Regions from separate parts of the Pseudomonas sp. GW821-FHT11D10 genome, predicted to be linked through region 4. Evidence: predicted binding sites of a transcription regulator. Region 4 holds the regulator's gene; each other region holds the start of a gene.
The links. The regulator FliA, encoded in region 4, starts transcription of late flagellar genes. The targets are predictions, from matches to a motif close to CTAAAGTTTNNNNNNNNNNNGCCGNTAA.
Positions count from the first base shown of each region.

Region 1: a site for FliA is predicted at 2,194-2,221, ahead of AC1RT4_RS16760 (methyl-accepting chemotaxis protein). Genes of this name have one in related genera too.
Region 2: a site for FliA is predicted at 2,260-2,287, ahead of AC1RT4_RS21070 (Maf family protein). Genes of this name have one in related genera too.
Region 3: a site for FliA is predicted at 2,850-2,877, ahead of AC1RT4_RS08495 (methyl-accepting chemotaxis protein). Genes of this name have one in related genera too.

Region 1 covers NZ_JBXARR010000005.1:57,458-62,689, reverse strand. Annotated here, with positions in the region: gene AC1RT4_RS16775 (formimidoylglutamate deiminase) at 1-1,112, shown strand, start outside; gene AC1RT4_RS16770 (lipocalin family protein) at 1,159-1,728, opposite strand; gene AC1RT4_RS16765 (hypothetical protein) at 1,760-2,014, opposite strand; gene AC1RT4_RS16760 (methyl-accepting chemotaxis protein) at 2,297-4,189, shown strand; gene AC1RT4_RS16755 (DUF924 family protein) at 4,252-4,854, opposite strand; gene AC1RT4_RS16750 (class 1 fructose-bisphosphatase) at 4,858-5,232, opposite strand, start outside.
Region 2 covers NZ_JBXARR010000007.1:192,193-197,424, reverse strand. Annotated here, with positions in the region: gene rng (ribonuclease G) at 39-1,496, opposite strand; gene AC1RT4_RS21070 (Maf family protein) at 1,554-2,150, opposite strand; gene mreD (rod shape-determining protein MreD) at 2,353-2,844, opposite strand; gene mreC (rod shape-determining protein MreC) at 2,844-3,968, opposite strand; gene mreB (rod shape-determining protein MreB) at 4,109-5,146, opposite strand.
Region 3 covers NZ_JBXARR010000002.1:447,976-453,207, reverse strand. Annotated here, with positions in the region: gene AC1RT4_RS08510 (putative bifunctional diguanylate cyclase/phosphodiesterase) at 1-284, shown strand, start outside; gene AC1RT4_RS08505 (NorM family multidrug efflux MATE transporter) at 325-1,719, opposite strand; gene AC1RT4_RS08500 (LysR substrate-binding domain-containing protein) at 1,879-2,799, shown strand; gene AC1RT4_RS08495 (methyl-accepting chemotaxis protein) at 2,983-4,959, shown strand; gene AC1RT4_RS08490 (phosphocholine cytidylyltransferase family protein) at 4,974-5,232, opposite strand, start outside.
Region 4 covers NZ_JBXARR010000003.1:111,403-116,634, reverse strand. Annotated here, with positions in the region: gene flhA (flagellar biosynthesis protein FlhA) at 1-893, shown strand, start outside; gene flhF (flagellar biosynthesis GTPase FlhF) at 905-2,245, shown strand; gene fleN (flagellar synthesis regulator FleN) at 2,359-3,189, shown strand; gene fliA (RNA polymerase sigma factor FliA) at 3,186-3,926, shown strand; gene AC1RT4_RS10680 (chemotaxis response regulator CheY) at 4,094-4,465, shown strand; gene AC1RT4_RS10675 (protein phosphatase CheZ) at 4,484-5,232, shown strand, end outside.

The DNA.
Region 1 (5,232 bases), on a different contig from region 4:
TGTATCGGCTCGTCGGAAAAATCAGCCCCGACCAGCTCGGTGTGATTGCCCGTCAGCTGTACATCGAAATGCTCAAGGCCGGTTACACCTCGGTCGCCGAATTCCATTACGTCCACCACGATCACAACGGCCAGCCTTACGCCGACCCGGCCGAACTGGCGTTACGCATCAGCCAGGCGGCCAGCTCCGCCGGTATCGGACTGACGCTGTTGCCGGTGCTCTACAGCCACAGCGGTTTCGGCGGCCAGACGCCGAACGAAGGCCAGCGCCGTTTCATCAACAGCACCGAAAACTACCTGAAGCTGCAATCGCGTCTGCAACCCCTGCTGGCGCAGCAAAAGGCGCAGTCGCTGGGCCTGTGCTTCCACTCGTTGCGCGCAGTCACGCCGCAGCAGATCAGCGAAGTGCTGGCAGCCAGCGACAAGCAATGCCCGGTGCACATCCACATCGCCGAACAGCAGAAGGAAGTCGACGACTGCCTGAGCTGGAGCGGTCGTCGTCCGCTGCAATGGCTGTACGAAAATACCGAAGTCGATCAGCGCTGGTGCCTGGTCCACGCCACCCACGCCAATCCGGAAGAAGTCACGCTGATGGCCAAGAGTCGCGCCATCGCCGGTCTGTGCCTGACCACCGAGGCCAACCTCGGCGACGGGATTTTCCCGGCGGTGGATTTCCTCGCTCAGGGCGGGCGCATGGGCATTGGTTCCGACAGCCATGTGTCGTTGAGCGTGGTGGAAGAATTGCGCTGGCTGGAATACGGCCAACGCCTGCGCGATCAGCGGCGCAACCGCTTGTATGGCGCGGATCAGCCGATGGTCGGCCGTACGCTGTATGACGCAGCGCTGGACGGTGGCGCTCAGGCGTTGGGCCAGCCGATCGGCGCGCTGGAAGTCGGCAAACGTGCCGACTGGATTGTGCTCGATGGCAGCGATCCGTATCTGGCCACGGCCAGCGGTGACGGGATTCTCAATCGCTGGCTGTTTGCCGGTGGCGATCGTCAGGTGCGCGATGTGCTGGTCAACGGTCAGTGGGTCGTTCGCGAGGGGCGACATGCCGGAGAGGAAGACAGCAATCGCGCCTTCACCCAGGTCCTGCGAGACCTTTTGGGCTGACACAAAAAAACCTGTGGAGGGCGACCTCCACAGGTTTTTTTGCGCTTCAGTTGGACGTCTTGGCCATCTGTTGATCCGACGTGCGCCAGATCAGGCGCGTGGTGTCGTAACCCTGCTGACGCGCCTTGCTCAGCAGTTCCTCACGCACCACACCGTTGACGGTCGGCGTGCGGGACAACAGCCACAGATAGCGGCGACTCGGGTCGCCCACGAGGGCGGTCTTGTAGTCATCGCTGACGTACAGCACCCAGTATTGCCCCTTCGCCACCCCCGGAATCAGGCGCGAGAACCAGGTATCGAACTCGACCCACAGCTTGTCGGTCTTGCCGGGTACCTGTGGATAAGCCGTGCCTTTGACTTCTTCCCACTGCCAGTCCGCCGTCAGGCAGCGGTTGTACACCGCAACATTGCCGTCGGGCTTGAGGGAATAACGGGCTTCGGATTGCGCGCAATTGCGCTGGAAATACATCGGCAGACGCGCCAGTTCGTACCAGGTGCCCTGATAACGCTTGAGATTGACACTGTTGACCGTCTTCGGCGCCAGCGGATCTTCACCGGACGTGGCGCAGCCGGCCAATACCAGGCCGGCCAAAAGGACAAGCAATAACCGCTTCATTGTTTTTCTCCCGTGGGCGCGTGGCCCCGGTTTACTTCAGGCCTTGGCCGGAAAACATCAGCACTTTGTCACCGGCGTACTGCACGCTGATAAAGCTGTTCTTGTCGCCCCAGGTGCAACTGGACATGCCGAGCGCGCCCGAGCAATCGGTGGGCTTGCCAAGCAGCGTCTCCACTTCGGCCTTGGCCATGCCGGCCGAGAGCTTCGAATAGTTTTCCTGATTGACCTTGCTGCATGCGGCCAACAGCACGCAAAACGACAGCAGGGCGATAGATCGCAGCGACATGGTGTAACTCCTGGAACGGAAGGGGGATGGCATGGCGCCAACCAGAAGCTTAGAAGAGAAAACCCCTGTCTGGTTCCCTGGGAGGCTGGCTATTTGTTAGCCCGCTCGTCCGGCTTTCGCCGGTAAATCAGACAGTTTGTAAGGCTATTGAGCATTTCGTCGTATTTCGCAAAAGGCGCCTAATCTTTGGCGCGCAGCGGTCGAAATAAGAGCAGCGCAAAGCCCCAGAGTGTGGCAAATTGCCGCCCTTTCTTGACCAGCCCCTTCGCGGTAGCTCACTTAATGACCAGAAACATGAAATTCAGCCACAAGATCTTGTTGGCTGCCGCCCTCGTGGTGGCCGTTGCGTTCGCCTGTTTCATTTTGTTCAACGACTATCGCCAGCGCGAAGCCCTGCAAAGCAGCACCGAAGCGTCGATGCAGGAACTGGGCAGCCTGACCACCAGCAACATCCAGACCTGGCTGGAAAGCCGCATCCAGTTGCTGCAATCGATGGCGCAGCAGGTTGTCGCCGACGGCAACGCCCCGGCCAACCTGAAACGCATCATCGACCTGCCCGCCTACACCGGCAATTTCCAGCTCAGCTACTTCGGCGGCGCCGACGGCGTGATGTTCTCGGTCCCGGCCGGCAACCGCGCACCGGATTACGATCCGCGCGCCCGTGGCTGGTACAAGGCAGCCAACGCTGCGCAACAGACCATCGTCACCGAACCGTACATCGCCGCCTCGTCGGGCAAACTGGTGATCACAGTCGCCACGCCGGTGCAGCGCCAGGGCCAGATGATCGGTGTGGCCGGCGCCGACATTGACCTGTCGAGCGTCAGCGCGATCATCAACTCGCTGAACTTCGGCGGCCACGGTCATGCGTTCATCGTCGGTGCCGACGGCAAGATCCTGATCCACCCGGACAGCAAACTGGTGCTCAAGACCTTGGCAGAGGCCTATCCCAACGGCGCGCCGAAAGTCAGCCCGGGCCTGAAAGAAGTCGAGTTCGACGGCAAGACCCAATTGATCTCCTTCACCCACGTCAACGGCGTGCCGTCGGCCGACTGGTACGTGGCGCTGGTGCTGGACAAGGACACCGCGTTCTCGATGCTCAGCGAGTTCCGCACCTCGGCGCTGATCGCCATGGTCATTGCGGTGGTGATCATCATCGCCCTGCTCGGCATGCTGATCCGCGTGCTGATGCAGCCGTTGCTGACCATGGGCCGCGCCATGCACGACATCGCCGAAGGCGAAGGTGACCTGACCAAACGCCTGACCATCCACGGCCACGATGAATTCGGTGCGCTGGGTCTGTCGTTCAACCGTTTCGTCGAGCGCATCCACACTTCGATCCGCGAAGTGTCCTCGGCCACCGGCCAGGTCAACGAAGTCGCCCTGCGCGTGGTCGCAGCGTCCAACTCGTCGATGTTCAACTCCGACCAGCAGGCCTCGCGCACCAACAGCGTGGCCGCCGCGATCAACCAGCTAGGCGCCGCCGCCCAGGAAATCGCCCAGAACGCCGCCCTCGCCTCGCAACATTCCAGCGACGCGCGCAGCCTGGCCGAAGACGGCCAGCAGGTTGTGGATAAAACCATCCACGCCATGCAACAGCTGTCGGCGAAGATCAGCGACTCCTGCGGCAACATCGAAACCCTGAACAGCAACACCGTGAACATCGGGCAGATTCTGGAAGTGATCACCAGCATCTCCCAGCAGACCAACCTGCTGGCGCTCAACGCCGCCATCGAAGCGGCCCGTGCCGGTGAGGCCGGTCGTGGTTTCGCCGTGGTCGCCGACGAAGTCCGCAACCTGGCGCACCGCACCCAGGATTCGGCGCAGCAAGTGCAGAAGATGATTGAAGAGCTGCAAGTCGGCGCGCGTCAGGCGGTCGGCATCATGACCGAGAGCCAGCGCGAGAGCGAAAGCAGCGTCGGCATCGCCAACCAGGCCGGCGAACGCCTGGGCAGCGTGACCCAGCGCATCGGCGAGATCGACGGCATGAACCAGTCGGTGGCCACGGCGACGGAAGAGCAGACGGCGGTGGTCGAGTCGATCAACGTTGATATCAACGAGATCAACACGCTGAACCAGGAAGGTGTGGAGAACTTGCAGGCTACTTTGCGGGCTTGTGCGGATCTGGAGCAGCAGGCTGCGCGACTCAAGCAGTTGGTGGGCAGCTTCAGGATTTAAGGCACTATCACTGATCTCTTCGCGGGCGCTCCTGCGAAGAGGTCAGTCGTTTTAATGCTGATTCAGAAACTCGACCCCGGCTGCGAAAGAAACTCCAGCTCCTCAACCGTAGACTCCCGCCCCAACACCGCATTGCGATGCGGAAACCGTCCAAACCGCGCAATCACCCGCTGATGCCGCTCGGCATAATCCAGGTTGTCGGCAAACACCCCGCGCTCCGCCTCCGGCTGCTCAGCCACTAGCTCGATGAATCGCGAAACCGCTTCATTCTGCACCGCGAGGTTTTCGCAGTGTTCGAAGACGAGGTAGATGAAGAGTCGCTGGATCGGTTTCAACTGCCGATCGAAGTCTGCAGCAATCCCCTGAGCAACCAGTTTCTGGGCCCGTAGATCACCGGAAAAAGCCTTGGGCGTATCGCGAAAGATCATTCGCGGAAGTTGATCGAGCAGCAACACCACCGCCAGCCAGCCTTCGGGACGTTGCGTCCACTCGGTCAATTCGCCAGCGAGGGCCTGATCGACAAAGACCCCGAAACGCTCACGCGCTTCGAGGTCCTGGCTGTCTTTCTTGCCGAACCACAACCCGCCCTGTTGCGCCGTCACTTCAGTAGCCGATTCGGAGTGTCCGAACCACCAATCGAGCAACGGCTGCCAGGGCGCGTTCATGGTTTATTCCTTGTGGTAAGCCGTGGCGCGGGCGACTTCTTCTTTCGAGCCGAGGAACACCGCTACGCGCTGGTGCAGGCCTTCAGGCTTGATGTCGAGGATGCGCTGGTGGCCGTCGGTGGAAGCGCCGCCAGCCTGTTCCACCAGGAACGACATCGGGTTGGCTTCGTACATCAGGCGCAGTTTGCCCGGTTTGGACGGCTCGCGGCTGTCGCGCGGGTACATGAACAGACCGCCACGGGTCAGGATGCGGTGCACGTCGGCAACCATGGCCGCGACCCAACGCATGTTGTAGTTCTTTTTCAGCGGGCCTTCTTCACCGGCCAGCAATTCCGAAACGTAGCGCTGTACCGGAGCTTCCCAGTGACGCTGGTTGGA
Region 2 (5,232 bases), on a different contig from region 4:
TGAGGCCAGCCGTTTCAGGAAAAGGGTGACGCAGGGGTTCAGAGCAGCACCACGTCATATTGTTCCTGGGAATACATGGTTTCTACCTGGAAGCGTATGGTGCGCCCGATGAAACCTTCAAGTTCGGCCACGTTACCGGACTCTTCATCGAGCAGGCGATCCACCACTTTCTGGTTCGCCAGCACCCGATAACCCTCGGCCTGATAGGCCCGGGCTTCACGCAGGATCTCGCGGAAAATCTCGTAGCAAATGGTTTCCGGGGTTTTCAGCTTGCCCCGGCCCTGACAGCTGCTGCACGGTTCGCACAGCACCTGCTCGAGGCTTTCGCGGGTGCGCTTGCGCGTCATCTGCACCAGGCCCAACTCGGTAATACCGATGATGTTGGTCTTGGCGTGATCGCGCTCCAGTTGTTTCTCCAGGGTACGCAGCACCTGACGCTGGTGCTCTTCGTCTTCCATGTCGATGAAGTCGATGATGATGATCCCGCCCAGGTTGCGCAGGCGCATCTGCCGGGCAATCGCGGTCGCGGCTTCGAGGTTGGTCTTGAAGATGGTTTCTTCGAGGTTGCGATGACCGACGAACGCCCCGGTGTTCACGTCGATGGTGGTCATGGCTTCCGCCGGATCGATCACCAGATAACCGCCGGACTTCAGCGGCACCTTGCGCTCCAGGGCTTTCTGAATTTCGTCTTCGACGCCGTACAGATCGAAAATTGGTCGTTCACCCGGGTAGTGTTCCAGACGATCGGCGATTTCCGGCATCAGTTCGGCGACGAACTGCGTGGTCTTCTGGAAGGTTTCCCGGGAATCGATGCGGATCTTCTCGATCTTCGGGCTGACCAGATCGCGCAGGGTGCGCAGCGCCAGGCCGAGGTCTTCGTAAATCACGCTAGGCGCGCCGATGGTCTTGATCTGCTCGTTGATCTGATCCCACAGGCGGCGCAGGTAGCGGATGTCCATCAGGATCTCATCGGCCCCGGCACCCTCAGCTGCGGTGCGCAGAATAAAGCCGCCAGCCTCCTTGATGCCTTCTTTGGCCACGCAATCGCTGACCACTTGCTTGAGGCGTTCGCGCTCGGCTTCGTCTTCGATCTTCAGGGAAATGCCGACGTGGGCCGTGCGCGGCATGTACACCAGATAGCGCGACGGGATCGACAGTTGCGTGGTCAGGCGAGCACCTTTGGAACCGATCGGATCCTTGGTGACCTGCACCACCAGGCTCTGGCCTTCGTGCACGAGGGAACTGATGCTTTCCACCGCCGGGCCTTCGCGCAGGGAAATTTCCGAGGCATGAATGAAGGCTGCGCGATCCAGGCCGATGTCGACGAATGCCGCCTGCATGCCCGGGAGAACCCGCACCACCTTGCCTTTATAGATGTTGCCGACGATCCCGCGTTTTTGCGTACGCTCGACGTGCACTTCTTGCAGCACACCGTTTTCGACCACCGCCACGCGCGATTCCATCGGCGTGATGTTGATCAGAATCTCTTCACTCATGGCAGGGTCTCGTTCAGGCATGTTCACGATAATGGCCGCATCTTGTCCGTTCGACGCTTATAGCGCGTTCAGGGTTTGCCAACAGGGTATGCCGAAATGGCCGAGCAGTTCTGCGCTTTCGCACACCGGCAAGCCGACGACCGCCGAGTAACTGCCATTGAGGCCGGCGACGAATACCGCGCCGAGCCCCTGAATGCCGTAGCCACCCGCCTTGTCCCGGGGTTCGCCGCTGGCCCAGTAGGCGGCGGCTTCTTCGCGGCTGATCGACCGGAACCGCACCAGACTGCGCACCACCCGCGACTCGCAGCGCTCGCCGTCAAGCACGGCAATCGCCGTCAGCACTTCATGCTCCTTGCCGGACAACATCATCAGCATGGCGCATGCGTCGGCTTCGTCCACCGGTTTGCCAAGAATTTTGCCGTCCAGCACCACGGCGGTGTCGGCGCCCAGTACGCAAAACGCTACGTCGCAAACGACGGTGCGCCGCCCGGCCTCGGCCTTGCCGCGCGCCAGGCGCTCGACATAGGCCGATGGGGATTCATTGGCGAGAGGGGTTTCATCGATATCCGCGCTGATGGCGGTAAACGGGATGCCGATCTGCGTGAGCAACTCACGCCGACGCGGCGATCCTGATGCGAGGTAAAGCTTTTTCATCAAGACATCTCCCTGTTTGGTGCCCTGCCTCACAAATGCTGTTCCCTTTGGTCGGCGTCTGTTGTTGCCATACTGCGTTGCCGTTCCTCGCCATAGCACGCTATGACTCGTCACGGCGCCTTGTCTGGCAACGACAGCCACTCGCCCAAAAAGAACTTCATTTGCGAGGCAAGGCACTGGTTTGGGCAAATGCCTGACCGAATCAGTTGATTTTGTAGCGCCGGCGCAATCCACGCAGAGCGAAGCTGACCCATGGCCAGAGCAAGGCACTGACCAGTGCCGGCAGGACCAGCGCGAGGGTCGGCTGACGGTTGCCGGTCAAGGCACTGAGCCAAAGCTGTACGAGCTGGGCGAGGCCGAAGATCACCAGGATCACCAGGCTCTGCTGCCACATCGGGAACATGCGCAGGCGTTGCTGCAATGACAGCACCAGGAACGTGATCAGGGTCAGGATCAAGGCATTCTGACCGAGCAGATCGCCCTGCAGCACGTCTTCGGCCAGTCCCAGACAGAAGGCCGTGACCATGCCGACGGTGTGCGGCAAATACAAAGCCCAGAAGGTCAGGAGCAAAGCCAGCCACAGCGGGCGCAGGATTTCCATGAAAATGGGCAGTGGCGACACACTGAGCAGAATGCCGACAATAAACGTCAGCCAGACAATCCAGCCGTTACGCGATGCGGTAGCCCCGACCATTATTCTTGCCTCCCGGTGGTCGCCGGCGCAGTGACTGGCGGTTTGGCCGCTGGTCGAGCCGCCGGCTGATTCGCCGGTGGTTTGCTGGCCGCTGGTGTGGCTGCAGGCGGTTTGCTTGCAGCGGGTTTGGCCGGCGTGGTGCTGGCGGCAGGCGCAGCCGACGGCGTCGCCGTGGCTGGAGTTGCTGCTGCGGCAGGCGGGGTGACGATTTTCGGCACCGCGGACGGAATCACAGGACCGCCACCAAAGGCATCGAGGTTTTCCTGAGCCTGCGCGGCATCGTTGGCACGTTCTTCGGCGGTGCGGTTGTCACTGAATACCAGCAGCAGGTAACGGCTGCGGTTCAGTGCGGCGGTCGGCACGGCGCGAACAATAGCGAATGGCTGGCCGGAATCGTGGATCACTTCCTTGACCGTCGCCACCGGATAACCGGCCGGGAAACGCTGACCGAGACCGGAGCTGACCAGCAGATCACCTTCCTTGACGTCGGCAGTGTCCGCCACGTGGCGCAACTCCAGACGCTCAGGGTTACCGGTGCCGCTGGCAATCGCCCGCAGACCGTTACGGTTCACCTGCACAGGAATGCTGTGGGTCGAGTCGGTCAGCAGCAACACGCGGGAGGTGTACGGCATCAGTTCGACCACCTGCCCCATCAGGCCGCGAGCATCGAGCACCGGTTGACCGAGCACCACGCCATCACGCTCACCTTTATTGATGATGATGCGATGGGTGAAAGGGTTGGGATCCATGCCGATCAGCTCGGCCACTTCGACCTTCTCGTTGACCAGCGCGGAGGAATTGAGCAACTCGCGCAGACGGACGTTCTGCTCGGTGAGGGCGGCAAGCTTCTGCATGCGACCCTGTAACAGCAGGTTCTCCGACTTGAGTTTTTCATTTTCGGCGACGAGCTCGGTGCGACTGCCGAACTGGCTGGCGATACCTTCCCACAACCGTCCGGGCAGGTCGGTAATCCAGTAGGCGTCCATCAGCACCAGCGAGGCCTGGCTGCGTACGGGTTTAAGCAGGCTGAAGCGCGCGTCAACGACCATCAGCGCGACCGACAGTACGGCCAGCACCAACAAGCGCACGCCCAGTGAGGGGCCCTTGGCGAAAAGCGGTTTAATAAGCCGCTCCTCCCAGGCAAATGTTCTGTTTATTCATACGGCATCAAACCGGCCTGGATGAAGACTGACAGAAGATAAACGCCAACAGGCAGCACTGCAAAGTGCTGCCTGTGCGCTCACCCACGTATTGCACCCGGCGATTATTCGCTGGAGAGCAGGTCCATGGTGTGCTTGTCCATCATTTCCAATGCACGGCCACCGCCGCGAGCGACGCAGGTCAGCGGATCTTCGGCGACGATCACCGGCAGACCGGTTTCCTGAGCCAGCAGCTTGTCGAGGTCACGCAGCAGCGCGCCACCACCGGTCAGCACCAGGCCACGCTCGGCGATGTCGGAAGCCAGTTCCGGCGGCGATTGCTCCAGAGCACTTTTCACGGCCTGAACGATGGTAGCCAGCGACTCTTGCAGAGCTTCCAGCACTTCGTTGGAGTTCAGGGTGAATGCGCGTGGAACGCCTTCGGCCAGGTTGCGACCGCGAACGTCGACTTCGCGAACTTCGCCGCCCGGGTAAGCAGTACCGATTTCCTGCTTGATGCGCTCGGCGGTGGATTCGCCGATCAGGCTGCCGTAGTTGCGACGCACGTAGGTGATGATCGCTTCGTCGAAGCGGTCGCCGCCAACACGTACGGATTCGGCATAGACCACACCGTTCAGGGAGATCAGCGCGATTTCGGTGGTACCACCACCGATATCCACGACCATCGAACCGCGTGCTTCTTCAACCGGCAGACCGGCACCGATCGCAGCCGCCATCGGCTCTTCGATCAGGAACACTTCGCGGGCACCGGCGCCAAGGGCCGATTCACGGATGGCACGACGCTCAACCTGGGTGGACTTGCATGGAACGCAGATCAGCACACGAGGGCTGGGCTGCAGAAAGCTGTTTTCGTGAACCTTGTTAATAAAGTATTGCAGCATCTTTTCGCAGACGCTGAAGTCGGCGATCACGCCGTCCTTCATCGGACGAATGGCAGCAATGTTGCCCGGCGTACGGCCGAGCATGCGCTTGGCCTCGGTGCCGACAGCGACGACACTTTTCTGGTTACCGTGTGTCCGAATGGCCACAACCGATGGCTCATTCAGGACGATACCGCGCTCGCGCACGTAAATAAGGGTGTTGGCAGTGCCCAGGTCAATGGAAAGATCGCTGGAAAACATGCCACGCAGTTTCTTGAACATGGGAAAGGGACCCTAGGCAACGCGTGGGTAAAAAAGTGCGGCAAACTCTAACAACGACAGGGATTTTGGGCAAGGCGCCAATATGT
Region 3 (5,232 bases), on a different contig from region 4:
GCTTGCCGATCACCTTGTTGAAGATCGACAAGAGCTTTGTCGGCGGCATGGAGCAGCGTGAAGAGAACCGCAAACTGGTGCACGCGATGATCAACCTCGCGCACAACCTGCACCTGGAAGTGGTTGCCGAAGGGGTGGAAACCCGTGAGCAGCTGGATCTGTTGCGCGGGTTCGGCTGTGATCAGGTGCAGGGGTATCTGATCAGCAAGCCGTTGCCGTTGACGGAACTGGTTGATTACCTGGTGGCTGATGCCAGTCAGCCTCCGCTGGGAGTTGTGGTCTGAAGTACCAGTGGGCGGGAGCAGGGTTGCTCCCGCCGACCTGTCATTCCGGTTGAGCGATCTTGAAGCCTTGAGCTTGCGGCTCGAGCCGAATCATCCGCTTCATCTTCCATTCGAACGCCAGCGTCAGGCTCACCGCCGCACAGGCCAGTCCCAGCGCCAGACCCCACCACACGCCGGTCGGCCCCCAGTGCAGATGGAACGCCATCAGCCACGCCGCCGGCGCGCCGATCAGCCAGTAGCAACCGAGCCCGACCAGAAACGTGGTCTTGGCATCCTTGAGCCCGCGAATGCAGCCCATGGCAATCGTCTGCGTGCCGTCGAACAGTTCGAACCACGCCGCCACCGCCAGCAGGCTCACGGCCAGACGAATCACCTCGGCAAACGCCGGGTCGTTATGGTCGAGGAACAAACCGACCAGTTGATTCGGCAGCAGCCAGAACACCATCGCAAACGCCAGCATCACCACTGCACCGAAGACGATGCCGACCCGCCCGGACATCCGCGCATCGCTCAATTGCCCGGCGCCGTAGTGCTGGCCGACACGCATGGTGATCGCATACGACATACCCGCCGGAACCATGAACGCCACCGAGACGATTTGCAGGGCGATCTGGTGTGCCGCCAGTTGCGTGCTGCCCATGGTGCCCATGCACAGTGCCGCGAAGGCGAACAGCCCGACTTCCACCGCGTAGGTCCCGCCAATCGGCAGGCCCAGGCGCCAGAGTTCTTTGAGGTATTGCCGGTTCGGCCGCGACAGGCCTTCGCGCAATGGGTACGCGTCGTAGGCCGGATGCCGGCGAATATGCCAGGCCAGCGCCAATGCCATGCAGTTGGCGACAATCGCCGTGACCAGACCGATACCGGTCAGCCCCAGTTTCGGCAGGCCGAACATGCCGGTGATCAGCGCATAATTGAGCAGGAAGTTGGCCACCGTGCCGGCGAGGCTGATGACCATCACCGGTGTCGCCCGGCCGATGGCGCTGGTAAAACCGCGCAAGGCCATGAAGCTCAGGTAGCCGGGCAGGGCGAACGGCAGGGCGATCAGAAATTGCCCGGCGGCGTTGACGTTGGTCTCGGTCTGGCCGAACAGCAGCAACACCGGTTTCAGATTCCACAACAGCAACCCGGCACCCAACGCCATCAGCCACGCCAGCCACAGCCCGGCCTGAGTCAGGCGGGCGGCGCCGATGATGTCACCGGCACCCTGACGAATCGCCACCAGGGTGCCGACCGCCGCAATCACGCCAATGCAGAAGATCGACACGAACGAATAACTCGCCGCGCCCAGACCGCCACCGGCCAGCGCTTCGGGACTGAGGCGCGCCATCATCAGGGTGTCGGTCAGCACCATAAGCATATGCGCCAACTGCGAGGCGATCAACGGCCCCGCCAGCCGCAGGATGGCCCAGAGTTCGGTACGCACAGGTTGTTGCATGAGATGGGTGCCTGTTTATCGATTTGTAGGAAAAGTCCGTCGATTCTCGGCGCTCGAACCGCTTTGCACAAAGGGATAAAAAGGATGGGTGGCATGATTAAAACTCATCCTGCCGCGATTCTGCTAAGTTGGCGCAATCCCGCCATAGGAGCGCTGTGCATGTCCCGTCGTCTTCCGCCCTTGTATGCCCTGCGCGCATTCGAAGCGGCGGCACGCCACAGTTCGTTCACCCGGGCAGCCGAGGAGTTGTCGATCACTCAAAGTGCGGTGAGCCGACACATCCGTACGCTCGAGGAGCACTTCGCCTGCCGCTTGTTCCACCGCAGCGGGCGCAACCTGCAACTGACCGAGTCGGCGCGCCTGCTGCTGCCGGGCATCCGCGAGGGCTTCGCCGCTCTGGAGCGAGCCTGCAATACCTTGCGCGCCGAAGATGACATCCTGCGCATGAAGGCCCCGTCGACCCTGACCATGCGCTGGTTGCTGGCGCGGCTCAGTCGCTTCCGCCATTTGCAGCCAGGCAACGAGGTGCAACTGACCAGCGCGTGGATGGACGTGGACTCGGTGGACTTCAACAACGAACCCTTCGATTGCGCGGTGTTGCTAAGTGACGGGCATTTCCCGCCGGACTGGGAAGCCAGCCTGCTGTTTCCAGAGGAGCTGATTCCGGTCGGCGCGCCGAACCTGCTAAACGATCAACCGTGGGACGTAGCGCGGCTGGCCAGCGCCGAATTGCTGCACCCGACGCCGGACCGCCGCGACTGGCGCAGCTGGCTGGAACACATGGGGCTGTCGGATCAGGTGTCGCTCAAGGGCGGGCAGGTGTTCGATACCCTGGAACTCGGGATGATTGCGGCGGCTCGGGGCTATGGGGTTTCCATGGGCGATCTGCTGATGGTGGCCGAGGATGTCGCGCAAGGGCGCTTGAGTCTGCCGTGGCCGACGGCGGTCGCCAGCGGACTGAATTATTACCTGGTGTGGCCAAAGACCCGTCCGGGAGGTGAACGTTTGCGCCGCCTCAGCGACTTCCTGCAAGGCGAAGTCCGCGCCATGGCGCTGCCGGCGGTCACGCGCTTGAGCTGAAACGTTCGAGCCTGCACAATGCCGGCCTTTCGCTATACCCCTGCTGATCGCTCAAGTATTCGGTTTTACCGCCGAATACGTGCATGTGGAACCGTCGTGCCGGTCTCCACGATTCACCCCCACTATTAGAAAATTTCCGAGTCGGGATCAAGGAGGATCCCGTGGCTCGGCCAGGAGCTGTCCATGTCTCAACCTCGCGCTCGGATCGCCTCGCAGCTGGGCCTCGCGCTCGCCGTGATACTGGCGATAGTCATCAGCGGCAGTACGGTGTTCGCCCTGCGTTCGCTGGACACCGCCAACCTCGCCACCCGTGAAGAACACCTGGCCAGCGAGGCACGCCTGCTCGCCGATCAGCTGAGCACTTTTCACGGCACGCTGCGTGAAAGCACCCAGCGCCTGAGCGGGTTGTTCGAGAAGCGCTTCAGCGCGGGCCTGAGCATTCACCCGAGTGAGCCGGTCAATGTCGCGGGCACCCAGACCCCGGGCCTGCACCTGGGCAGTGAAGTGTTGAACAACAACTTCAAGGAAGTCGACGAGTTCAAACAGATGACGGCGGGCGTTGCCACGCTGTTCGTGCGCAGCGGCGAAGATTTCATTCGCGTCAGCACCTCCCTGAGCAAACAGGACGGCACCCGTGCCATCGGCACCGTGCTCGACCACGCCCACCCGGCCTATGCGAAGTTGATGGCGGGGCAGGGCTACGTCGGCCGCGCCTTGCTGTTCGATCGTTCCTACATGACTCAGTACACCCCGGTGCGTGACAGCAGCGGCAAGGTGATCGCGGTGTTGTTCGTCGGTTTCGATTACACCGACGCGCAGAACGCCCAGTTCGCCAACCTCAAGCGCTTCCGTATCGGCCAGACCGGCTCGCTGGCGTTGCTGGACGAAAAGAACCAGTGGCTGGTGGCGCCGGCTGGCGTACAGGCACTGGATCAAGCGGTTCCCGTAATCAACGGTCTGGCGAAAGCGCCGGGTAAAGGACAGTTCTGGAGCGACAAGTCCGAAGACTTCTACAGCATCGCCGTGCCGTTCGAAGGCGGCCCGTGGTCGGTGGTGGCGAGCATGCCGAAAGCCGAGATCCGTGCTGTGACCTGGAGCGTCGGCACTCAGTTGGCCATCGGCAGTCTGCTGGCGATGTTGCTGGCGGTCGGTTCCGTGGTCTGGTTGCTGCGCAGCAAGCTGGCGCCTTTGGGTGATCTGGTGCGTCAGGCCGAAGCCCTGGGTGCCGGTGATCTGAGCGTGCGTCTGAGCGTGTCGAGTAATGACGAAATCGGTCAACTGGCCCGCGCCTTCAACCAGATGAGCCAGGCCCTGTCGACCATGGTCGAACACATCCGCCGCGCCTCGGAAGAGGTCAACCGCCGTGCTCAAGCGCTGTCCGGTCTGTCTGGCGGCGCCTATGAAGGCATGGAGCAACAGTCTGGCGAAATCACCAGCATGGCCGGCGCCGTTGAAGAGTTCTCCGCCACGTCGCTGAACATTGCCGACAACATGGGCAACACCCAGCGTCTGGCCCAGGAAAACGCTCAGCAGACCCAGATCGGTCGCACGTCGATGGAAGAAGCGTCTTCCTCGCTGGAGCAGATTGCCGGCGCACTGAACACCACCGCGACCGTGATCAACACGCTCGGTCAGCGCTCGCAGGAAATCGGCGGCATCGTCAGCGTGATCACCTCGATTGCCGAACAGACCAACCTGCTGGCACTCAACGCCGCCATCGAAGCGGCCCGTGCCGGTGAGCAAGGTCGCGGGTTTGCCGTGGTGGCCGATGAAGTGCGCAATCTGGCGTCGCGTACTCGTCAGGCGACGGACGAAATCTCCGGGATGATCCACAGCATTCAGCAGGAAACCGGCAACGCCATCAGCACCATGGAACAAGGCAACGTGCTGATGCAGGAAGGCCTGTCGCGTAACGCCAACGTGGCGTCGGCGCTGGCGCGAATCGATGAGCAGAGCCGTTCGGCAGGCCAGCAGTTTGCGGCGATCACCACTGCGACCCAGGAGCAAAGCAGCACCGCGACGCTGTTGAGCAGCAACCTGCAGAGCATCGCGATGGCCAACAGCGAGCAGCGCGAAGTGGTGTCGAACCTGGCAATCACCGCCAAGGAACTGGAAGGCCTGGCAGCCGACCTGCGCCAGGAAGTCGACCGCTTCCGTTGAGGCGCCGTGCCCGCTTACTGGTAAGCGGAGAGGTCTTCGCTGGAGTCGACCTCTCCCCATTCTCCGCTGTAGGCCACGGCCGAGATCGGAACCCGACCCGCGTCGATGACACGTTGCAGGGTGTTGGTCATGTGCATCTTGTCGCGTTGTTCCGGGGTCAGTTCGGCTCGTAGCCGAACGACCTCTGCCCAGCCCTGCGGGGTGAGGCGCAGCAGCCCCATGTACTGACCCTGAACTTCGTCCACCGATTGCGGCTTGTTGCCGATTTCGGCC
Region 4 (5,232 bases):
CCGTGCATATCCGCGACAACCTCGACCTGGCGCCGAGCGCCTATCGCCTGACCCTGATGGGTGTGATCCTGGCCGAAGCCGAGATCTACCCGGATCGCGAACTGGCGATCAACCCGGGTCAGGTCTACGGCTCGCTCAACGGCATTACCGCCAAAGATCCGGCTTTCGGCCTGGAGGCGGTGTGGATCGAAGTCAGCCAGCGCGCCCAGGCGCAGTCGCTCGGTTACACCGTGGTCGATGCCAGCACCGTGGTTGCGACCCACTTGAACCAGATTCTGTACAAGCACTCCAGCGAGCTGATCGGCCACGAAGAAGTGCAGCAATTGATGCAATTGCTGGCCAAGAGCTCGCCGAAACTGGCTGAAGAGCTGGTGCCGGGCGTGGTCACGTTGTCGCAGTTGCTCAAAGTATTGCAGGCGTTGCTGGCCGAACACGTGCCGGTGCGCGACATCCGCAGCATTGCCGAAGCCATCGCCAACAATGCCGCCAAGAGTCAAGATACCGCCGCTTTGGTGGCCGCTGTGCGGGTCGGCGTATCACGCGCCATCGTCCAAAGCATTGTAGGGACTGAGTCGGAGCTGCCAGTTATCACGCTGGAGCCAAGGTTGGAACAAATATTGCTCAATAGTCTGCAGAAGGCAGGACAAGGCTCGGAAGAGGGCGTTCTGCTGGAGCCGAGCATGGCCGAGAAGCTGCAGCGTTCGCTGATCGAAGCGGCGCAGCGCCAGGAAATGCAAGGTCAGCCGGTGATCCTGTTGGTAGCAGGCCCGGTTCGCGCGATGCTCTCGCGCTTTGGTCGCCTGGCAGTTCCCGGACTGCATGTGCTGGCCTACCAGGAAATTCCGGACAACAAGCAAGTGACCATCGTTGCGACAGTAGGGCCCAACGGCTGAGGTAGTGGTTTATGCAAGTTAAGCGTTTTTTCGCCGCCGATATGCGTCAGGCCATGAAGCTGGTTCGTGATGAGCTGGGCGCTGATGCCGCCATCATTGGCAACCGCCGCATCGCCGGCGGCGTCGAGCTGACGGCGGCGCTCGATTACAAACTGTCGGCGCTGGCCCCGCGTGTTCCGAACATGGAACTCGAGGATGAGCTGCGCAAGACCCAGTCGCGCATCGTTACCGCCCAGGCCGAGCTGAGCCTGCGTGGCGAAGCCGACGGCAACACCAATCGCCAGTTGTTCGCCGGGCTGCCGTTGACGGCCGGCCTGCCGCTGACCGCTGCCGAGCCGCTGACCGAACCGACCTACGAAGCGCCGGCCCGTCCGGTGCCAGCGCCTGCACCGGCTGCTGCGGGTGTTGACCCGCGTGCACTGGACTCGATGCGTTTCGAACTCAACAGCCTGCGCGAACTGATGGAAGTGCAACTCGGCACCCTGGCCTGGAACCAGCTGCAAGGCAGCCGTCCGGCCCAGGCCAATCTGTACCGTCGTCTGCAACGCATCGGTTTGTCCGGCCCGTTGTCCCGTGACCTGCTGTCGATGATCACCGAGATCGATGAACCTCGTCAGGCCTGGCGCATGCTGCTGGCGCACCTGGCGCGGATGATTGCCGTACCGGAAGTCGAGCCGCTGGAAGAGGGCGGTGTGATTGCCATGGTCGGTCCTGCCGGCATGGGCAAGACCACCACCCTCGCCAAGCTGGCCGCCCGCTATGTGCTCAAGTACGGCGCGCAGAACATCGCGCTGGTGAGCATGGACAGTTTCCGCATCGGCGCGCAGGAGCAGCTCAAGACGCTGGGTCGCATCCTCAATGTGTCGGTGACCCACGTCGATCCGGGCCAGTCCCTGGTGCAGGCGCTGGATCCACTGCTGCGCAAACGCGTGGTGCTGATCGATACCGCCGGCCTGCAGGCCAGCGATCCAGCCCTGCGCATGCAGCTGGAAAGTCTGGCCGGTCGTGGCATTCGGTCGAAAAATTATCTGGTGCTGGCAACCACCAGCCAGAAACAGGTTCTAACCGCCGCTTATCACAGTTACAAGCGTTGCGGGCTCGCCGGGTGCATCCTGACTAAACTGGATGAGACGGCAAGCCTTGGCGAAGTGCTGAGCTTGGCGATCAGTCACGAACTGCCGGTCGCCTACCTGACCGATGGGCCGCGTATTCCGGATGATCTGCATCTGCCGCGCCGTCATCAACTGGTCAGCCGCGCCGTCAGCGTGCAAATGCAGGAAGAACCCAGCGAAGAAGCCATGGCTGACATGTTCGCTGATATCTACCACAGTCCGACCAAGCAGGTTGGCTGAGGTAATGAACAGTTTTCGTACCTACATCGATGGCCTGCCACGCATTGTTCCGGTTGTGAACGCGCAGCCAGTAATGTGGCCTCCGTCTATGCAAGACAAGGTAAAGAAATAACATGGGCAGCATGCATCCCGTACAGGTGATCGCGGTGACCGGCGGCAAAGGTGGCGTCGGCAAGACTAATGTGTCAGTGAACTTGTCCCTGGCGCTGGCAGAGCTTGGCCGTCGGGTCATGCTGCTGGACGCCGACCTGGGGCTGGCGAACGTCGACGTTCTGCTGGGCCTCACACCTAAACGCACCCTGGCCGACGTGATCGAAGGCCGCTGCGAGCTGCGCGACGTGCTGTTGCAAGGCCCCGGCGGGATCCGCATCGTGCCGGCCGCTTCCGGCACCCAGAGCATGGTTCACCTGAGCCCGGCCCAGCATGCTGGCCTGATTCAGGCGTTCAGCGACATCGGCGACAATCTCGACGTGCTGGTGATCGACACCGCTGCGGGTATTGGTGACTCGGTAGTCAGTTTCGTTCGCGCTGCGCAAGAAGTGTTGCTGGTGGTCTGCGACGAGCCGACCTCGATCACCGACGCTTACGCGCTGATCAAACTGCTGAACCGCGATTACGGCATGAACCGCTTCCGCGTCCTGGCCAACATGGCCCAGAGCCCGCAGGAAGGTCGCAATCTGTTCGCCAAGTTGACCAAGGTCACGGATCGCTTCCTCGACGTCGCCCTACAATACGTCGGCGCAGTGCCCTACGACGAAAGCGTGCGCAAGGCGGTGCAGAAGCAGCGTGCGGTCTATGAAGCCTTCCCGCGTTCCAAGTGCGCACTGGCGTTCAAGGCGATCGCACAGAAGGTCGACACCTGGCCGCTGCCCGCCAACCCGCGCGGTCACCTCGAATTTTTCGTCGAGCGCCTCGTGCAGCAAACGGCAGGACCTGTGCTATGACCGCCAGCGGTATGAACCTTTACAAAAAGTCGGCGCGTGACGCGCAGTACGAGCTGATCGAGCGTTACGCGCCACTGGTCAAACGCATCGCCTACCACTTGCTGGCGCGATTGCCGGCCAGTGTGCAGGTCGAAGATCTGATCCAGGCCGGCATGATCGGCCTGCTCGAAGTCTCGACCAAATACGACGCCAGCAAGGGCGCCAGTTTTGAAACGTACGCGGGCATCCGGATCCGCGGTGCGATGCTCGATGAAGTCCGTAAGGGGGACTGGGCGCCACGCTCGGTTCACCGCAATACCCGTATGGTCAGCGACGCGATTCGCTCGATTGAAGCTAAAACCGGCCGTGACGCTAAAGATCACGAAGTTGCGGCCGAACTCCAATTGAGTCTCGACGATTACTACGGGATTTTGAACGACACCCTGGGCAGCCGGCTGTTCAGTTTCGACGACCTGTTGCAGGACGGCGAACACGAAGGGCTGCACGAGGATGGCGCCAGTGCTCATCTGGAGCCGTCGCGCGATCTGGAAGACGAACGTTTCCAGGCCGCGCTGGCGGACGCGATTGCCAATTTGCCGGAGCGTGAGCGACTGGTGTTGGCGCTGTACTACGACGAAGAGCTGAACCTCAAGGAGATCGGTGAAGTCCTTGGCGTCAGTGAATCGCGGGTCAGCCAGTTACACAGCCAGTGCGCGGCCCGCTTGCGGGGGCGTTTGGGGGAGTGGCGAGCGCGCTGAAGGCAGTGTGGGGACACTGCGAACGAGGCTGGTGCGGTGGTGAACGGCACCGGTCTTGCTCTGTTGTGCTCCAGACAGTCATCGAGTGTTTTGCCGGATTGATTGAAATGGCGCGTCCAGGTGCTGGACGCGTTTAAGACTGCTTGGAGGTCGAATTGAACAAAGACATGAAAATCCTCATCGTTGATGACTTCTCAACGATGCGGCGGATCATCAAGAACCTGTTGCGTGATCTCGGGTTCACCAACACTGTCGAGGCCGACGATGGCACCACTGCCATTCCGGTGCTCAACAGCGGCAGCATCGACTTTCTGGTAACGGACTGGAACATGCCCGGCATGACCGGTATCGACCTGCTGCGCCACGTGCGCGCCGATGAAAAGCTCAAGCACCTGCCAGTACTGATGGTGACCGCTGAAGCCAAGCGCGAGCAGATCATCGAAGCGGCCCAGGCCGGCGTGAACGGCTACGTGGTCAAACCTTTCACGGCCCAGGCGTTGAAAGAAAAAATCGAGAAGATTTTCGAACGCATCGGCTGATGAACGCGCGGGGGAGCTATGGAGCATAAAGAATCTTCACAGGGCGACTTCGAGTCGACCCTGAAAAAACACGCGGTCGAACTGGTCGAAAGCCTTGAAAAGGGCAGGTTCGGCGACGCTGTGCAACTGATCCATGAGCTCAATCAGACCCGTGACCGTGGCCTGTACCAGGAAGTGGGCAAGCTCACGCGTGAACTGCACAGTGCGATCGTCAATTTCCAGATCGATCCGCACATGCCGCAGGCTGAGGAAGTGTCGCAAATCACCGACGCTACCGAGCGCCTGGGCTACGTGGTCAAACTGACCGAAGCTGCCGCCAACCGCACCATGGATCTGGTGGAAAGCGCGACCCCTGTGGTCAATGGCCTGGCTGACGAAGCCCAGGCCTTGAGCGCCGATTGGAGCCGCTTCATGCGCCGTGAGGTCGGGGCTGAAGAGTTCCGTGAACTGGCGCGCCGGGTCGACGGTTTTCTGGCACGCAGCAGCGCGGACAACCGCGCGGTGTCGAGCAATCTGAACGACATTCTGCTCGCCCAGGATTACCAGGACCTCACAGGCCAGGTGATCAAGCGCGTGACCCAATTGGTCACCGAAGTCGAAAGCAACCTGCTCAAGCTCGTGCTCATGGCCAGCCAGGTGGACCGCTTTGCGGGCATCGAACATGACCGTGCGGCGATGCTTGCTGAAAAAGATCCACAAAAACATCTCTCGCAGGGTGAAGGTCCGCAGATTCATGCCGATAAACGAGAAGACGTTGTGTCCGGTCA